3 regions of the Bradyrhizobium sp. USDA 4503 genome follow, and region 3 is predicted to be linked to each of the others. Evidence: predicted binding sites of a transcription regulator. Region 3 holds the regulator's gene; each other region holds the start of a gene.

Region 1 (5,273 bases), 5.6 Mb from region 3:
CGCACGTGTGGGATATGCGGCTCCGCCGGTCGCGTCCGCATCATGCAGGTGGTCATCCAGCGAGCGCCAGCCACGCGCTCGGCAGCCAACTCACACGCAACGCCTCATTCGGTGTTCATTCCAAGCCGCGCATCGCGAGCGCTCGTCATGAGACCACCAGGTTGACCGCCTTCGGGCCCTTGCCCTTCTTGTCGGGCTCAACCTCGAACGTAATGCGTTGTCCTTCAGTCAGGTCCTTCAATCCTGCACGCTCGACAGCTGTGATGTGAACGAACACATCGCGGCCGCCATCATCAGGCTTGATGAAGCCGTAGCCACGCTCTCCGTTGAAGAACTTGACTGTCCCAGTCATGGCCATCGGGAAACTCCTCCCCCGTATTGCTCCACCGCTACGCGCACGCCGCGTAGCGGTTGACCGACATTCGCTTGTCGGAAGCTTGGCCACCTGAACAGGCCGGCGTCACGCCGCCGGTCTGCCTGGATTTATTTCGGCCTTGTCACTCCGCCGCAACCATTCGCGGAAGCGGAACGTAAAGCCAGTCGTAACAGGATGAGCATAATACGGTTCCGCGCAAATTGCCTATGCTCAAAATTGAACTTTTCAGTAGGAGGTTGTCGATCATGGTTTAGGCGTCTCGAGTCTGAAGCGTCCCGCGCCGCCTTGACCGAGCGGCTTCTCGAGTTCGGGCAGGATGACCTTCAACTCATTCGCCAGCGTCCACGGCGGATTCACCAGCAAAAGCCCTGTGGAAACGAGGCCTGCGCCTGCTTCTTGCGGTGCCACACTGAATTCCAATCGCAGGCATTTGCCGGCGGGCCGGCTGCTTGCTGCTGCAGCAGCCACACTGCGCGTTAGCTCATCGGTGGCTCTCCGGGTTTTTACGGGGTACCACAAAAGATACGAGCCGGTCGGCCACTTCGCGTACGCTTCCGTGAAAGCACTGGCCAGCCGCTCGAACTCGTCCTTCGCTTCGAACGGCGGATCGATCAGCACCAGGCCGCGCCGTTCGTTCGGCGGCACGAATGCGGGCAGCGCCATCCAGCCGTCGAGATCGACGACGCGCGCTTGCGCGTCGCGTCGCAGCGCGTCGATCAGTTGTTTGCGCGCCGACGGTTCGATCTCGCAGGCGGTGAGGCGATCTTGCGGACGCAGCAGCGCCCGCGCGATCAACGGCGAACCAGGATAGGCTTTCAGCTCGCCTTTCGGATTGAATGCTCTGACGATGTCGAGATAGGGCGCGATCAGCGGCAATGCCTGGTCGGAGAGCCGCGCCTGCATCAGCCGCGCGATGCCGGTGAGCCATTCGCCGCCGCGCTGCGCTTCGCTCGACGTCAAATCATAGAGACCGGCGCCGGCATGGGTGTCGATGACGCGGAACGGCGCCGGCTTGTCCTGCAGATAGGTGAGCATGCGCACCAGCACGATGTGCTTGATGACGTCGGCAAAGCTGCCGGCATGAAAGGCGTGACGGTAGTTCATGTGATGATCGTGCTGCGCTCCCAAAGGGTGCGCATGTTGTACTCGTCATGCCCGGGCTTGTCCCGGCCTTCGCTAAAGCTTCGGCGGGGGTAACGTCCGAGCTCGGCGAAGCCTTGGCGTAGCCGGGGCTCCCGGGCATCTGCGCCTTATCTTGCTTGTTTCGCGATGGCGCAGGTGGCCGGGACATGCTGCGCGACGACGCGCAGCGCGGGTCTGCCGGCCATGACCCAGAGTTTCAGCCGCCGCGAACCGGCGGCATCAGCACCTGATCGCGGCGGCAGGCGCGGCGGTCGATTTCCTCGCAGGAGCGGAATTGCAGATCCTTGCTGAGGCAGATCCGCACCTCGCTGAGCCGCTTGCTGTCGCAGGTCACCGAGATCGCGGAGTTGCTGAGGCCCGGATTGACCTTGATGAATGCCGTCTCCAGCTCGTCGGGCGCGACCGTCTTCGGCTCCGACAATTGCAGGAATTCCTCGGGGATCTTCACCGTGGCGCGGGCCTTGCGGATGGCTTCGAAATAGGCGCGCTCGCCGAGACCGGAGCAGGTGCCGTGCTTGTCCCACTCGTTGTAGATCAGCCCGGGCGCCGGCATCAGGTCGAGCATCGAGCTCATGATGCTGCGGGCGAGTCGCGGCGAAGGCCGCTGGCAGTATTCCGGAAAGCCCCGCTCATATTGCGGCCACAGGCCGTGCACCACGAAGGAATAGGGCCGTCCGCCGCATTGCGCCTGCGTGCCGCGGCCGTTGTTGCCGCGCTCGCTCGCCGCCTCGCAGAACGAGGGCGACCACGACAGCGACAGCACATAGAAATCGAACTCACCGGGCGCATTCTGGCGGCGATCCTGGGCCGACGCCCCGACCGCACCGCACAGAATAATGGCAACCGAAATCAAAAATCGGGAAATCGTGTCCAACCGAGGCATCAAAACGCTCCCTCACTCGACCGCCCAGAGCCTAGCAGGCCGCGAGAACATTTCAAGAACAAAAAGCCGCCGTCCAAATGGCGGCGGCTCCTGCTTTAGCAATCTGGTCGGAGATCAGGGCCGCGCGGCCTTGCAGGACGGGTTATAGGTCCAGTTGCGGTCGAGCCCCGCGACGCACCATTCGACGCCCTGATTGATGCTGGCAAAGCCGCCGTCCTCGATGATCGAATAGTGCACCTTGCGCACTTTGCCGTCGCTCAGCATCGCCTCGCCCGTGCAATAACGGCGCGGGATATTGTCGGACTGCCAGGGGCGGAAGGCGGTTTCGTGAATCCCGTTGAAGCCGGTGATCACGAGCGGCGAATTCCAGAAGGTGGCTTCCTTTTCCTGGAATTGCGTGCTGATGACTGTCAGGGCCTTCTCGCATGGGGCCACATTGCCGTCATAGCGCGGGCCGGACAGCCAGAAGTTCATTTCGAGCGGATTGGCGGCTTGGGCCGTACCCCCGAAAGCCAGCAGGCCGACCACGAGTGCGGCGCCGAGGCCGAGCTTGCGGCCGAGTTTATTGCGGGAGTTGAACAGGTTGCGCATGGGAATCCACCCGATTATCCGATGCCGCGGACGGTGCCGCGAAGCCCCGGCAAGGTCAAGTGCAGGGCGGCAACACCTGCGGAGAAGTCCACTTTGGGGAGCCGGCTCGTTCTTTTCACGGTCGCCGGCGCACTCTATGTTGGCTCGAAGCGAAATGGAGTCTGCGATGCGAAGGAAATTGGCCGCGTGCCTGGTTGCCGTTTGCGGGATGCTGGCCGTTGTGCCGGCGCGGGCGGATTGGATGCAGCCGGTACCGCCGTTCAAGGGCAATGATACCGGCGGTATCATCGCCTATACGCTGGCGACCCAGAGCGACGCCCGGCAACTCGCAGTCGATCACTGCGCCTCCTACGGCAAGGTGGTTAAGTTCCTTGCGATGCAGAACTATCCGGGCGGCTACATCTCTTTCGCCTGTCGCTGGGTGCCCTATGGCGCAGCCCAGAGGCCGCTGCGCACGCTCTACTGAGCGCGCACCGGATCTTTCGATCGTTCAGCCGGGAGCCGACCGCATGACCCGACAGCTTGCCTTGCTTGGTTCGGCTGTGTGCCTTGTCCTGTCCGCTGGCGCCGCAAGTGCCGTCGACCTGCCGATCCGCAAGGCCGGTCTGTGGGAGATGAAGATGGTGCGCACCGGCGGGCCGATGCCCGAAATCACCATGCAGCACTGCACCGACGAGACCACCGACAAGGAGATGAGCGCGGCGGCCTCGCCGATGGCCAAGGAAGTCTGCTCGAAGCAGGATATCAAGAAGACCGCGACCGGCTATGTCAGCGACAGCGTCTGCAGCGTCGCCGGCATGACGATGCAGAGCCATGCCGAGATCGTCGGCGATTTCAATTCCGCCTACACGGTGAAGAGCACCTCGCATGCCGAGGGCGGCGCGGCCGGCTCGCGCGACACCACGATGACCATCGAGGCGAAATGGCTCGGCGCCTGCAAGAGCGACCAGAAGGCCGGCGACATCATCATGCCCGGCGGCATGAAGATGAACGTCAAGGACATGGAAAAGCTGAAGGGCCTCATGCCCAAGCAGAAGTAGCGCGCAGCGCATCCGGCTGTTGCCGGGCGCCCGAATGCATCGCCTCGCATGCTGAGAGGCTGCGCAGCTTGCACCACCATCACTTCGAGTAGCTCGCGACAAAATTGCAAAGCAATCTTGCGCTGAGGCGATGTGCAATCCATCCGATACTTCCCGTCACCAGGGCTATCGCATATGCCCCTTGGCGACCGCGCAAGTGCTTGGCCTCGTGGTTCGAGACGCGCCGCAAGAGGCGCTCCTCACCATGAGGGTCTACTATTGTGCCGCAGAACAAGACCTCATCCTGAGGAGCCCGCCGAATGGCGGGCGTCTCGAAGGATGGCCACGAGCACGCCGCCACGAAAAGCGATAGCCTTTGCGCGGAGATGACGGTTCACCGCGTTCGTGTGCTCCTCGGCGCGTGATGACGTCGACGGGATGCAACGTCATTGAATGATCGCCGCGTACCTCGCGTTCGAGAGACTCTCTGCGAGAGACGACGCGCATCGCATTCGTCGTGTCGAAAGCCTGACGCGCCAACATGTCGTTTTGAATCGTTCCAGTGATGCGCATCTTGAATCACTCCAGTGTTGCGCTTCGTTGCTGCTTCCATCGATTCTATTTTGCGCGTGTGGAATTTCGATCATCCCGCCGATAGAAGTCCGCCCCAATCGATGTCGGCCTTGTCGCAAACGCGACTCGATCGATGTCGGCGTAAGGCAATGTGGGGATTTGTTCGGTGGGAATGGCTTCGTTGCGGAGCAAGCGCGGCTTGCTCGCATCAACGGCTGCGATCAATGCGGCGCTACTCGGTTCGGTCATACTTGTGCCAATGGGTGCAGACGTCGCCAGCGCTCAGGCGCAGACAAGTCCTCCGCAGAGCAATGTCAGCGAACTTCCCGCAGTGACGGTGGATGAACCTGGCGCCGCAAGGAAGCGCGGTGCCGTCGTTTCAAGCCAGAACACCAGGACTTCGCGCGCGGTCGCGGCGAACCGGCGCCGCAGTGCCGCGGCGCCCGCCCGGAGCCAGGCTCCGCGGTCGCAAGGCACAGGAGGCGCGATCGGTACGACCACGGGGTACGTCGCAACCGCGAGCACGGCCGGCACCAAGACCAGCACAGCGCTGATCGAAACGCCGCAGTCGCTTTCGGTCGTCACGCAAAAGGAGCTAAGGGATCGCAACGTTCAGACGCTCAAGGACGCCGTCAGCTACACGCCCGGCGTGACGACCACGGCGTTCGGCTATGATCCAAGGTTCGAT
Region 2 (5,273 bases), 4.2 Mb from region 3:
GCCGGTGTCGCGGACCAGGAAGCTGATCTCGTTCGGCCAGATGCCGGGCTCGACGATCAGCGCCACGCCACCGGTCGCGGTGAACTTGATGGCGTTGCCGGCGAGATTGAGCAGCACCTGACGCAGCCGCGCGGCGTCGCCGGTCACCTGCATCGGCAGCCGTTCGTCGACATAGGCGGCGATCTCGATGCCCTTGGTCTGCGCACGCGGCGCCAGCAGCTCGGTGATGTCCTCGATCAGGCCGGACAGCGCGAACGCGCGGTGTTCGAGATCGATCTTGCCGGCCTCGATCTTGGAATAATCGAGCAGCTCCTCGATCAGCGCGAGCAGCGCGTCGCCGGATGTCTTGACCGCCTTGACGTAGGTCATCTGCTCCAACGTCAGCTGCGTATCCATCAGCAATCCGCTCATGCCGATGATGCCGTTCAGGGGAGTGCGGATCTCGTGGCTCGCCATCGCAAGGAAGCGCGACTTGGCGCGGTTGGCGGCGTCGGCCTGATCGCGCGCTTCGGCGAGCGCGCGCTCGCTCTCGGTGCGGTCGGTGACGTCGCGGCCGACGCTCTGCATCTCTGCAGGCGCGCCGGCATCGTTGCGCACGAGGCCTTCACGCCAGGCGATCCAGCGCGGTCCGAGCGGTCCCTCGATCTTCTGGTCGTAGACCCGCGTGCCGTTGGATTCGAGCGCGGTGTCGCCTTGTTCGAGCACCTTCAGCGTTGCGGTGCTGCCGATCAATTCGCTGCGGGGCCTCTGCGCCAGCTCGCAATAGGCATCGTTGGCATAGGTGATGAGCCCGTCGAGGTCGCGCAGCACGATCAAATCGTCCTGCGCCTCGAACAGGGTAGAGGCGCGCTGCTCGGCCTCCTGCAGTTCCCAGTTGCGGTCGGCCATCGCTTCATTGTGCATGGCGATGGTGCGCAGCCGCTTGCGCATCAGCCGCAGGCGGATGCCGAGCGTCACGATCCAGAGGCAGGCGAGCGCGAACAGGAAGCTGACCCCGATCGCGAATGCATTGGGATCGTAGCCGCTCTGTTGCGAGAGCGCGCCCGAAATGAACCCGAAGGCGCTGCCGAACGCGACGGAGAAGATCGTGAACGAGCGCACGATCGTCGCGAGCCAGGAATGGCGCCGGAGGAAGCGGCGAAGGCGCAACTTGATCCGGAAGAAACGCCCCATCAATGGTGACCCTGAGACAGCTTGATCTGGCGCTGACGATGCGTCGGCCAGCTTGCAAAGTGCTTGAAATTGGTGGCCATTTCGCGCTGCCCTCAGAACAAGGTTAGCGGGAGGTTAATTCCGCCATGACCCGGTTCGGGACGCGCGTGTCAGGTGCGGGCGATGCGGCTTCAAGTCGGCGGTGTCCGCCGCGGGCGCTGACGATCAAGGCCGCGGCATCCCGCACCGAGAACGTCTTCGATTGCACGAAGACACGGTAGTCGGACGGGCCAGCATCACGCGTCAGATAGATGACGGGGCCGGTTGCCGAGGCATCGCCGGAAATCCCGATCAGCTGCGCCGTCGCGCTGCTCTCGCAGGCGCCGGCCTCGGCGTCGTCGATGTCGTCGATCACGGTGAAGTCGGCGGCGTCGGCGCTGTCGGCGATCTGGACCCGGACGGTGGCCTGGCTGGGGTCGTCAGTGAAGCTGACGTGAAGCTGCGCCAGCCAGGGGATCGATGCGATCTGCATCGTGGCGCCGCCCACCTCGATGCAGGGCCGCGGGCCCGGCAGGAATTCGGCGCGGGCAAGGACCGCGGCCACGGCAAGGGGGACCACCGAGGTCAAAATCTTCAAACGCAACATGACACAACTCGCTCGACCCAAGCTTGCCGCCGATCGCGGTGCTTATGGTTTGCGGAGCGTAAATGAGAGTGGTTACTGTCACGTTGACGCGGCGGGCACCGGCCGGAAGCCGGCGGAGATCACGCCGCGCGGCGCAAATCGTCGGCCAATGCACGATAAGACAGCGCTTCGGCGAGATGTAGCCGGCCGATCGTCTCGGCGCCGTCGAGATCGGCAAGCGTGCGCGCCACCCGCAGCACGCGGTGATAGCCGCGCGCGGTGAGGTGCATGTTGTCGGCGGCCTCGCGCAGCAGCTTCTGCCCATGCGCGTCGGGTTGCGCGATGGTCTCGAGCAGCGAACTCGGCGCTTCCGCATTGGTGCGGACATGCGGCATGCCGGCAGCCGCATAGCGCGCGAGCTGGATGTCGCGCGCGGCCGCGACGCGGGCGGCAACCTCGGCCGATCCCTCCGCCGGCGGCGGCAGGATCAGATCGGCCGCGGTCACGGCGGGCACCTCGATCCGCAGGTCGATGCGATCCATCAGCGGGCCGGAGATCCGCATCTGGTAGTCGCCGGTGCAGCGGTCGAGCCGGCCGCGCTTGCAGGAATAGCCGGGTTCATAGGCATGGCCGCAACGGCACGGGTTCATGGCCGCGACCAGCATGAAGCGCGCCGGATAGGTGACGCGGTGGTTGGCCCTGCTCACCGAAACCTCGCCGTTCTCCAGCGGCTGACGCAGCGAATCCAGCACGCGCGGATCGAACTCCGGCAATTCGTCGAGGAACAGCACGCCCTGATGCGCCAGCGAGATCTCGCCCGGTTTGGCGCGCATGCCGCCGCCGGTCAGCGCGGCCATGCTGGCGGAATGATGCGGGCTGCGGAACGGGCGTCGCGCGGTCAGGGCGCCGTCGCGGATCTCGCCGGCAACCGAGGCGATCATCGAGACTTCGAGCAGCTCCGACGGCGACAGCGGCGGCAGGATCGAGGGCAGTCGCGCCGCCAGCATCGATTTGCCGGCGCCGGGCGAGCCGATCATCAGAAGATGATGACCGCCGGCGGCGGCGATCTCGAGCGCGCGTTTCGCGCTCTCCTGGCCCTTGATGTCGCGCAGGTCCAAAAGCGTTTCCTCGCGCTCATGCACCTTCGGCTGCGGCCGCGACAGCACCTGCGTGCCCTTGAAGTGGTTGGCGATCTGGATCAGCGAATCTGCCGCGATGATCTGGATGTCCGGACTGGCCCAGGCGGCTTCCGAGCCGCAGGCGGCCGGGCAGATCAATCCCTCGTCGCGCGAATTGGCGCCGATTGCCGCGGGCAGCACGCCCGCCACCGGCGCGAGCGAGCCGTCGAGCCCGAGCTCGCCGAGCACGGTGAAGCCGTTCAGCGCATCCGGCGGGATCGCGCCGATCGCCGCCATCAGGCCGAGCGCGATCGGCAGGTCGTAATGGCTGCCCTCCTTGGGCAGGTCGGCGGGTGCGAGGTTGACGGTGATGCGGCGGGCGGGAAGCGCGAGGCCGGAGGCGATCAGCGCCGAACGCACGCGTTCGCGGGCTTCCGACACCGCCTTGTCGGGCAGGCCGACGATCGCGAATGCGGGCAATCCCGGCGCAACCTGGACCTGCACGTCGACCGCGCGGGCCTCGATCCCCTCGAATGCGACGGTGGAAACGCGCTGAACCATGCTGCCCCTATCTTCCGCAATCGAGGGTAGTAGAAACTAGTGGAAAGCGCAAGAACATTACAAGAACAAACTTCGGCGGAGCTGTCCCGTACGATAAGGATGCGGCCAGTGAAGTCCCAAGAACTGAAATGAGGGCAATATGTCCCGTTATAGCCAACTGTACATTGATCAAGCGGGACCAACATCGGACAGCGCGCGTGCTCGCCGGCGCGTCGGAAAATTGATGGAGAGAGTCACCACCGATGAGACCACGCCAGAGCTACGGGATCTGTTAGAGCGTGAGTTGGGAATTAAGGTAAAGGCCACTTATAATATCGAATGGATTTCGTTCTGCGAGAAGTGTGACATTCGCGATTTCCTTGATTGCATCACGCTTGCCAACGCGTTCTTCGTAAAGAGAGGCCAATCAGCCGGAGCACGTATTTGGCAGCAGGAAGTTCGACGCATCTTTACCGAAGAACGTCTTGCGTATGAAATCGATGAAGGATGCGTTGTTCACCCGGCCGTAGACAAGGAATTCCAGCGGAACCGTCGATCTACGCTGGCGGGACTTCAGAATGCTCGATACTCGAACAGCTTGGCGGCGTTCGAACGAATATCTGATCAATTGGCTGAGCAGCCTCCCAACGGCAAAGACGCATGGCGAGCGATTTTTAGCGCAGTGGAGGGGCTCTTTCGTTTGATGTTTCCGTCCGCACCTCAGCTGAATGCGGGCGCTGCGGAAACTTACCTAAGCTCAATTATTCAGCAGACATATGTGAACGACGCAGTTGCAATGCGTGCTGCCAACAAACAGCTAGCATCGTTCAGGGACTGGATAGATTCTTCGCACAATTATCGCCATGAACAGGGCAGTGAGGAGCCGGTCCAACCGCCGATTGATCTTGCGGTTTTGGCCATAAGTAACGGTACCGCATTCTTGCGCTGGTTGATTTACCTGGATCAAGTCAACAGCGTTAAGTCCTAAACGTACTGGACGTAAGGTATTCTCGATCACATCCGTGAGGGCGACGTTTGTCCCCCTCACGGAGTGTTCAGATCACAGGTTCATCTGCATCGGCTCCGGATAGTAGTGGAAGCCTTCGCCGGCCTTGGCGACGTGGCCGTAGCCCGGCCAAGCGAAGTGATAGGACATCACGGCCGTCTTGTTCGCGGCCAGCATTTCCAGCAGCTTGACCCGCGACGCCGCCGCCTGCTTCGGATCGGTGTCGTAGGAGAACTCCATCCGCGGCCGCTCCAGCAGCAGCACCGCGTGATGCGAGAGGTCGCCGAGGAAGGCGAAGGATTTGCCGCCCGAGCTCACCATGAAGATGGTGTGGCCCACGGTGTGGCCTGGCGCCGCGATTGCCGTCACGCCGGGCAGGAATTCCTGGCCGTCCTTGAAGAACACGATGCGGTCGCGCACCGGCAGCAGGTTCTTGCGGGCGTGCACGATGAAATCCTTCAACGGGCTGCCCATCTTGCCTTCGTCGGTCCAGAACTCGAGATCGCTCTGCGCGATGTAATATTGCGCATTCGGGAACAACGGCTTGTCGTCGGCGCCGACGATGCCGCCGATATGATCGATATGCGCGTGCGACAGCACGACGGCGTCGATGTCCTCCGGCTTGATGCCGGCTTCCTGCATACTCTTCTGCTGCCGCCCGGTGGTCTTGCCGAACAGTTGCGACGTGCCCATGCCGGTGTCGAACAGGATCAGCTTGTCGCCGGTATTGACGATCGGCGAATTCTGCTCGAGCACGACATTGTCGGGCGAGAGGAAGTTGTCGGAGAGCATCTTCTTCACCTCCTCCTTCGGCACACCGGTGAAGGTGCCG
Region 3 (5,273 bases):
CGGGCTTCTTGACGAGGGTGAAGGAAGCCTCGGGAAATTGCTCCCAGACTTTCAGGTCGTCGGCCGTTACCGTCAGCCAACCGAACCGGAACATGTAGCGGCCCGGTTCCGTGACGCGTCCAGCCTTTTGCCATGTGACCTTATCGACCACCGCGCACGTCCTCCGTGCCCGATGATGCGCCAAGGTGCCGGCCGACGCAAATCTCCTTCTGCGCCCCGGAAGCGGGAGTCCGGGGTCGCCCGAAATTGCTTAGGTCATCCGCCGCCGAACAGCTCATTCCGCGGCGACGATGCGCTCAACCCAAAAACAGGGTTGCGAATGCGGAGGGCCGCCGCTCCACAACCTTCGGCTTCTGCTCGACCGGCGGATGCAGCGCCGGCAATTGCAGCACGCTGACGCGCTGTCCCTCGACCAGCTGGGTCACCAGCACATGGCTGCCGTCGGGGAATTCGACCGCGTCATGATGCCGATCAGGCACGTCGGGCTCGACTTCGTTGAACACGCCGACGCGATAGTTCAGCGTCTTGGTCCAGATCCAGCGGCTGTCGTAGCGAACGTTCTCGGCGAAAGCGAGCTCGGTGCCCGGCAGCATGCAGACCGCGACAGTGGGATCGTTCTCCGAAGCAAAGCCGCGGGTCGACGTGCCGCGGAACGTCGTCGTGATCAGCGTCTCTCCGACAATGGCGGGGCGCGATGCCACGGCGTGCAGACTATAGTCACACATCGGATGGCTCCTCATTTCGAGGTAGCGACCCGTGCCTCTCCTTGAGGCATTAGGGCCTCTACCAGAGTGGACGATAGCGAACGAGCGTCTGCTCGTTTCTGGGCGATTGTACGACTGGTCCGAGATCGCTCCGATCACAAACACGCGACGCTGCGCGAGAGGTATCGGAGCGCATCGGGCAGGCCGTACGCTACGCTATCATGCAAGGAACGATCCGACGTGTTGCTCGTTCCCGGCCGCCGCAAGTATTTGCAGTTCAGTATTTGCGATAAAGGCCGATCAGCTTGCCCTGGATGCGGACCCGGTTCGGCGGCAGGATGCGCACTTCATAGGCGGTGTTGGCCGGCTCGAGCGCGATCGATGCGCCGCGGCGGCGGAAGCGCTTCAGGGTGGCTTCCTCCTCGTCGATCAGCGCCACCACGATGTCGCCGGTATTGGCGACGTCGTTGCGCTGGATCAGCGCCATGTCGCCGTCGAGGATGCCGGCATCGACCATCGAGTCGCCGCGCACCTCGAGCGCATAGTGCTCGCCGGCACCGAGCATGTCGGGCGGCACGCTAATGGTGTGGCTGCGGGTCTGCAGCGCCTCGATCGGCGTACCGGCGGCGATCCGGCCCATCACGGGGACCGCGACCGGACGGTTGCCGTCGTCCTCGGCAATCGGCGGCGTGCTGGCGCGCCGGCCGAGGGTGCCTTCGATGACGCTGGGCGTGAAGCCGCGGCGACCGTTGCCGCCGCCGGCCGAGAGTTCGGGCAGCTTGATGACCTCGATGGCGCGGGCGCGGTTCGGCAGGCGGCGGATGAAGCCGCGCTCCTCCAGCGCAGTGATCAGGCGGTGGATACCGGACTTCGAGCGCAGGTCGAGCGCATCCTTCATCTCGTCGAAGGAGGGCGGTACGCCGGCCTCTTTCAGACGTTCATTGATGAAACGCAGTAGTTCGTACTGTTTGCGCGTGAGCATCTCGAGTATTCCCCCGGTTGATAGCGTCGTTCGATTCCGAGACTCTTCTGGTGGGGCCTGCAGGCCGGGCCTGACCTCAGGAGCATGTGCTCAATGCACCTGCTTCCATGCAGCTTCCCGAATGTAGACACCAGTACTCGAAACAAATCATGAACGGACACTATATGTTCGATATGTGTTCCGCAACCACTTAATTTCCGGTGAACGTGTCGGGCAACGCACAATCGGCGGGGCGCGAAAACCCTATTCGGGCAGTGTCAGGATCTCGCATTCGCTGCCTTCGACGGCCGCCGCCGCGAACGGCGGGCGCACGAGAAGTGCCCGTGCCGCAGCGAGATTCCCGAGCAGCGACGAGTCCTGCTGCGTCACCGGCGTTGCGATCAGCGTGCCGTCCTCGCGCGCTTCGAGCCGTGCACGCAGATAGTCCTCGCGCTGGTCGTTGGCGGCGAGGTCGCGGCCGAGCAGGGCGCTCGCGCGGCGATGATGAATCACTTTCCGGCCGCTCAGCGCCCGAATCAACGGCACCAGGAACAGGAAGGCGCAGACATAGGACGACACCGGATTGCCCGGCAGGCCGATCACCCGCATCGCGCCGAGCCGGCCATGCATCATCGGCTTGCCGGGCCGCATCGCAATCCGCCAGAACGCCATCTCGACCCCCTCGGCTTCCAGCGACCGCTTGACGAGATCGTGGTCGCCGACCGAGGCGCCGCCTGTCGTGATGAGGACATCGGCGCCGGCCTCGCGTGCCCGGCGGATACCGGCCGTGGTCGCCTCCACCGTGTCGGCGGCAACGCCGAGGTCGACGGTCTCGGCGCCCTCGGCGCGCGCCAGCGCCCGCAGCGCGTAGCCGTTGGAATAGACGATCTGGCCGGGGCCGGGCTGCGAGCCCGGCATCACCAGCTCGTCGCCGGTCGCCAGCACCGCGACCTTCGGGCGGCGGCGCACCGCAAGTTCCGGATAGTTCATGGCGGCCGCCAGCGACAGCGCGCGGTCGGACAGGCGGCTGCCGCCGGCGAGCAGCACCTCGCCCTCACGGAAGTCGACCCCAGCCGGGCGGATGTGCCGCCCGACGCTGGCGGCCTCCGAGATCGTGATGTGGTCGCCGTCGACGGCGGTGTCTTCCTGGATGATCACAGCGTCGGCGCCATTGGGGATCACGCCGCCGGTGAAGATCCGCACCGCCTCGCCGGCGCCGACCGTCCGCTCGAACGGCCGTCCGGCGGCGACTTCGCCGATCACCTTGAGCCGGGCCTTTAGATCGGCCGCATCGGCGGCGCGCACTGCATAGCCGTCCATCGCCGACATCGGCTGCGGCGGCTGGGTGCGGAGCGCCGCGAGGTCGTGCGCAAGCGTGCGGTGGTAGGCGGCATCGAGCGCGACCATCTCCTCCGGCAGCGGTTCGGCGCCGGCGAGGACGGCGGACAGGGCATCGGCAACCGGCATCAGGGCCACGCTCAGAGCTCCTCAATTCCTAAGTTTCAATACCAAGTGCGGTCAAAGCCCTTGCCACGTCATCCGTCGATGTCACGTGGATAGCATGAAGGCCGCGCGCCCGCGCACCTTCGATATTGGCGGCTAGGTCGTCGAAAAACAGGATCTGCGACGCCGGCACGCCGATGGCTTTTACCACATGATCATAGGCCTCGGCGTCGGGTTTGCGGAAGCCGATGCTCGAGGACAGGAAGACGTTGCGGAAATGGCTGAGCAGCTCGGCGTGGGTGACCGAGAAATGCGCGACATGGGCCGGATTGGTGTTGGAGAAGGCGTAGAGCGGCATCCGCTTGGCGGCCGCCGCGAGCAGCGGGGCGATGCCCGGCATCTCGCCGGTGAAGATCGCGTTCCAGCCTTCGAGGAACTGGGCGTCCGTGATGTCGATGCCGAGCGTTTGGCGCAGCCTTTCGAAGAACGCCGTGTCGTCGATCCGGCCGATCTCGTGATGCTTGAAACTGTCGTCGACGACAAAGCGCGTGGCGAGCTCGGCAGGCACACAGCCGGCATGCTGCGCCCAGCGCGCCATCACCCTGTCAAAGTTGATGTCGAGCACGACGCGGCCGATATCGAACAGCAGCACGTCGACGGAGTTGGGAGTGAATTGCGAGGTCATTGCGTGAAACCGTGTACGAGAATTGCGGGCAGGCGGCAATGTCCTCGATTTCAGTGACCGGTGTGTGGATTGTACGTGGCGTTGCATTCATCGCGAGACTGTTCCCGCGCACACCACCGTCGTCCCGGCGAAGGCCGGGACCCATAACCACCGCATTTGATCAGGAATGGGATCGTGGCCCCAGCGTCGCGCAACAATTGAGATTTGGGGTAATGGGTCCCGGCCTTCGCCGGGACGACGGCGGGCGTCGTCGCTTGTGCGTCAAACATCCGTATTCTCGCGACATGATCTGTCCGAGCCTTGCTCTTTTCACCCTATATTTTTGCTGCGGGGCTTGGCTTGCCGCGTCGGGCAACTCAGTGGCACGCACGCACGAGCTTTCAGCGCACCAAGCGACTTGATGCTTGCCGCGGCCTGACGCCCGCGGTGGCTTGGTGCCCGCCGGACGTAGCTCTCACAGCCTGGACAGCGCCAAGCCGAGGTAACCGATCAGCGCACCGGTGCTGAGAATGATGACGACGAGCGCCTGTTCCGAGCGTGCTTGCAAGGTTTTCCGGGTCACGGCGGGGACGCTCCGTCTTTCGAGATCATGCGGTCCAACGAACAGCATCGATTTCCGTTCCGGTCCTTCCCCTGGGAACCTTCACGACCTGCCGAGTGACGCGACGGACGCGGAACAGGAACGCGGCTCGGCCGCCTATGAGGACGGCGCGATCCCCGGAACGGGGAAGGCGCGGCACATCTCGACGCTGTTCGACCTCAGTCGCTTGACGACCTCTGCATCTCCCTTCGACCGGAGGGACTCCGCAATGAGTTCGGCGATCAGGCGCATTTCGGGCTCGCCCATGCCGCGCGTGGTCGCCGCCGGCGTCCCGAGGCGAATGCCGCTCGGCTTGAGCGGCGGACGCGGATCGTCGGGAATGATCTGCTTGTTTGCGGTGATCCCGACGGCGTCGAGGATGTTCTCGGCCGTGCCGCCGTCCACGCCGACGCTGGCCACGGTATCCACGACCATCATGTGATTGTCGGTTCCGCCGGTGATCAACGACATGCCGCGTTCCATCAACGCTTCGGCCAGGACCTTCGCGTTGCGCATGACCAGTCTTGCATAGGCCTGAAAATCGGACGTCGATGCCTTCTTCAGCGTGACCGCGGTTCCGGCCACAACGTTCATATGCGGGCCTCCCTGCAGCCCCGGGAACACCGACGCGTCGATCTTGCCGGCGAACTCCCGGCGACAGAGAACGATGCCGCCGCGCGGCCCGCGAAGCGTCTTGTGCGATGTCGTCGTCATCACGTCGAAACCCGCATCGAGCGGATTGCGCAAGGCATTGCCGGCGATCAGGCCGCCGTAATGGCTGACGTCGGCCATGGTCAGTGCACCCACCTCATCGGCGATGCTCTTGAAGGACGCATAATCCAGATCGCGCGGATAAGAGCTGTAGCCGCACAGCACCAGCTTCGGGCGGACGTGCCGGGC

Evidence for each region. The regulator LexA, encoded in region 3, represses DNA repair genes until DNA is damaged. The targets are predictions, from matches to a motif close to TGTTCNNNNTGTGTTCNG.
Region 1: ACVMIH_RS34160 (ribonuclease T2 family protein) is a predicted target of LexA. The motif match lies at 2,446-2,463, and genes of this name have one in related genera.
Region 2: ACVMIH_RS27650 (YifB family Mg chelatase-like AAA ATPase) is a predicted target of LexA. The motif match lies at 3,507-3,524, and genes of this name have one in related genera.

Annotation. Positions count from the first base shown of each region.
Region 1 is NZ_JBSRXS010000001.1:7,166,098-7,171,370, forward strand. Features, by position in the region: gene ACVMIH_RS34150 (cold-shock protein) at 146-358, opposite strand; gene ACVMIH_RS34155 (23S rRNA (adenine(2030)-N(6))-methyltransferase RlmJ) at 620-1,480, opposite strand; gene ACVMIH_RS34160 (ribonuclease T2 family protein) at 1,716-2,402, opposite strand; gene ACVMIH_RS34165 (hypothetical protein) at 2,517-2,993, opposite strand; gene ACVMIH_RS34170 (hypothetical protein) at 3,160-3,459, shown strand; gene ACVMIH_RS34175 (DUF3617 domain-containing protein) at 3,503-4,033, shown strand; gene ACVMIH_RS34180 (TonB-dependent siderophore receptor) at 4,923-5,273, shown strand, end outside.
Region 2 is NZ_JBSRXS010000001.1:5,791,197-5,796,469, forward strand. Features, by position in the region: gene ACVMIH_RS27640 (response regulator) at 1-1,173, opposite strand, end outside; gene ACVMIH_RS27645 (hypothetical protein) at 1,277-1,798, opposite strand; gene ACVMIH_RS27650 (YifB family Mg chelatase-like AAA ATPase) at 1,918-3,456, opposite strand; gene ACVMIH_RS27655 (hypothetical protein) at 3,596-4,423, shown strand; gene ACVMIH_RS27660 (MBL fold metallo-hydrolase) at 4,496-5,273, opposite strand, start outside.
Region 3 is NZ_JBSRXS010000001.1:1,600,414-1,605,686, reverse strand. Features, by position in the region: gene ACVMIH_RS07715 (hypothetical protein) at 1-151, opposite strand, end outside; gene ACVMIH_RS07710 (hypothetical protein) at 297-725, opposite strand; gene lexA (transcriptional repressor LexA) at 982-1,686, opposite strand; gene ACVMIH_RS07700 (molybdopterin molybdotransferase MoeA) at 1,930-3,141, opposite strand; gene ACVMIH_RS07695 (HAD family hydrolase) at 3,161-3,793, opposite strand; gene ACVMIH_RS07690 (hypothetical protein) at 4,248-4,403, opposite strand; gene ACVMIH_RS07685 (serine hydroxymethyltransferase) at 4,491-5,273, opposite strand, start outside.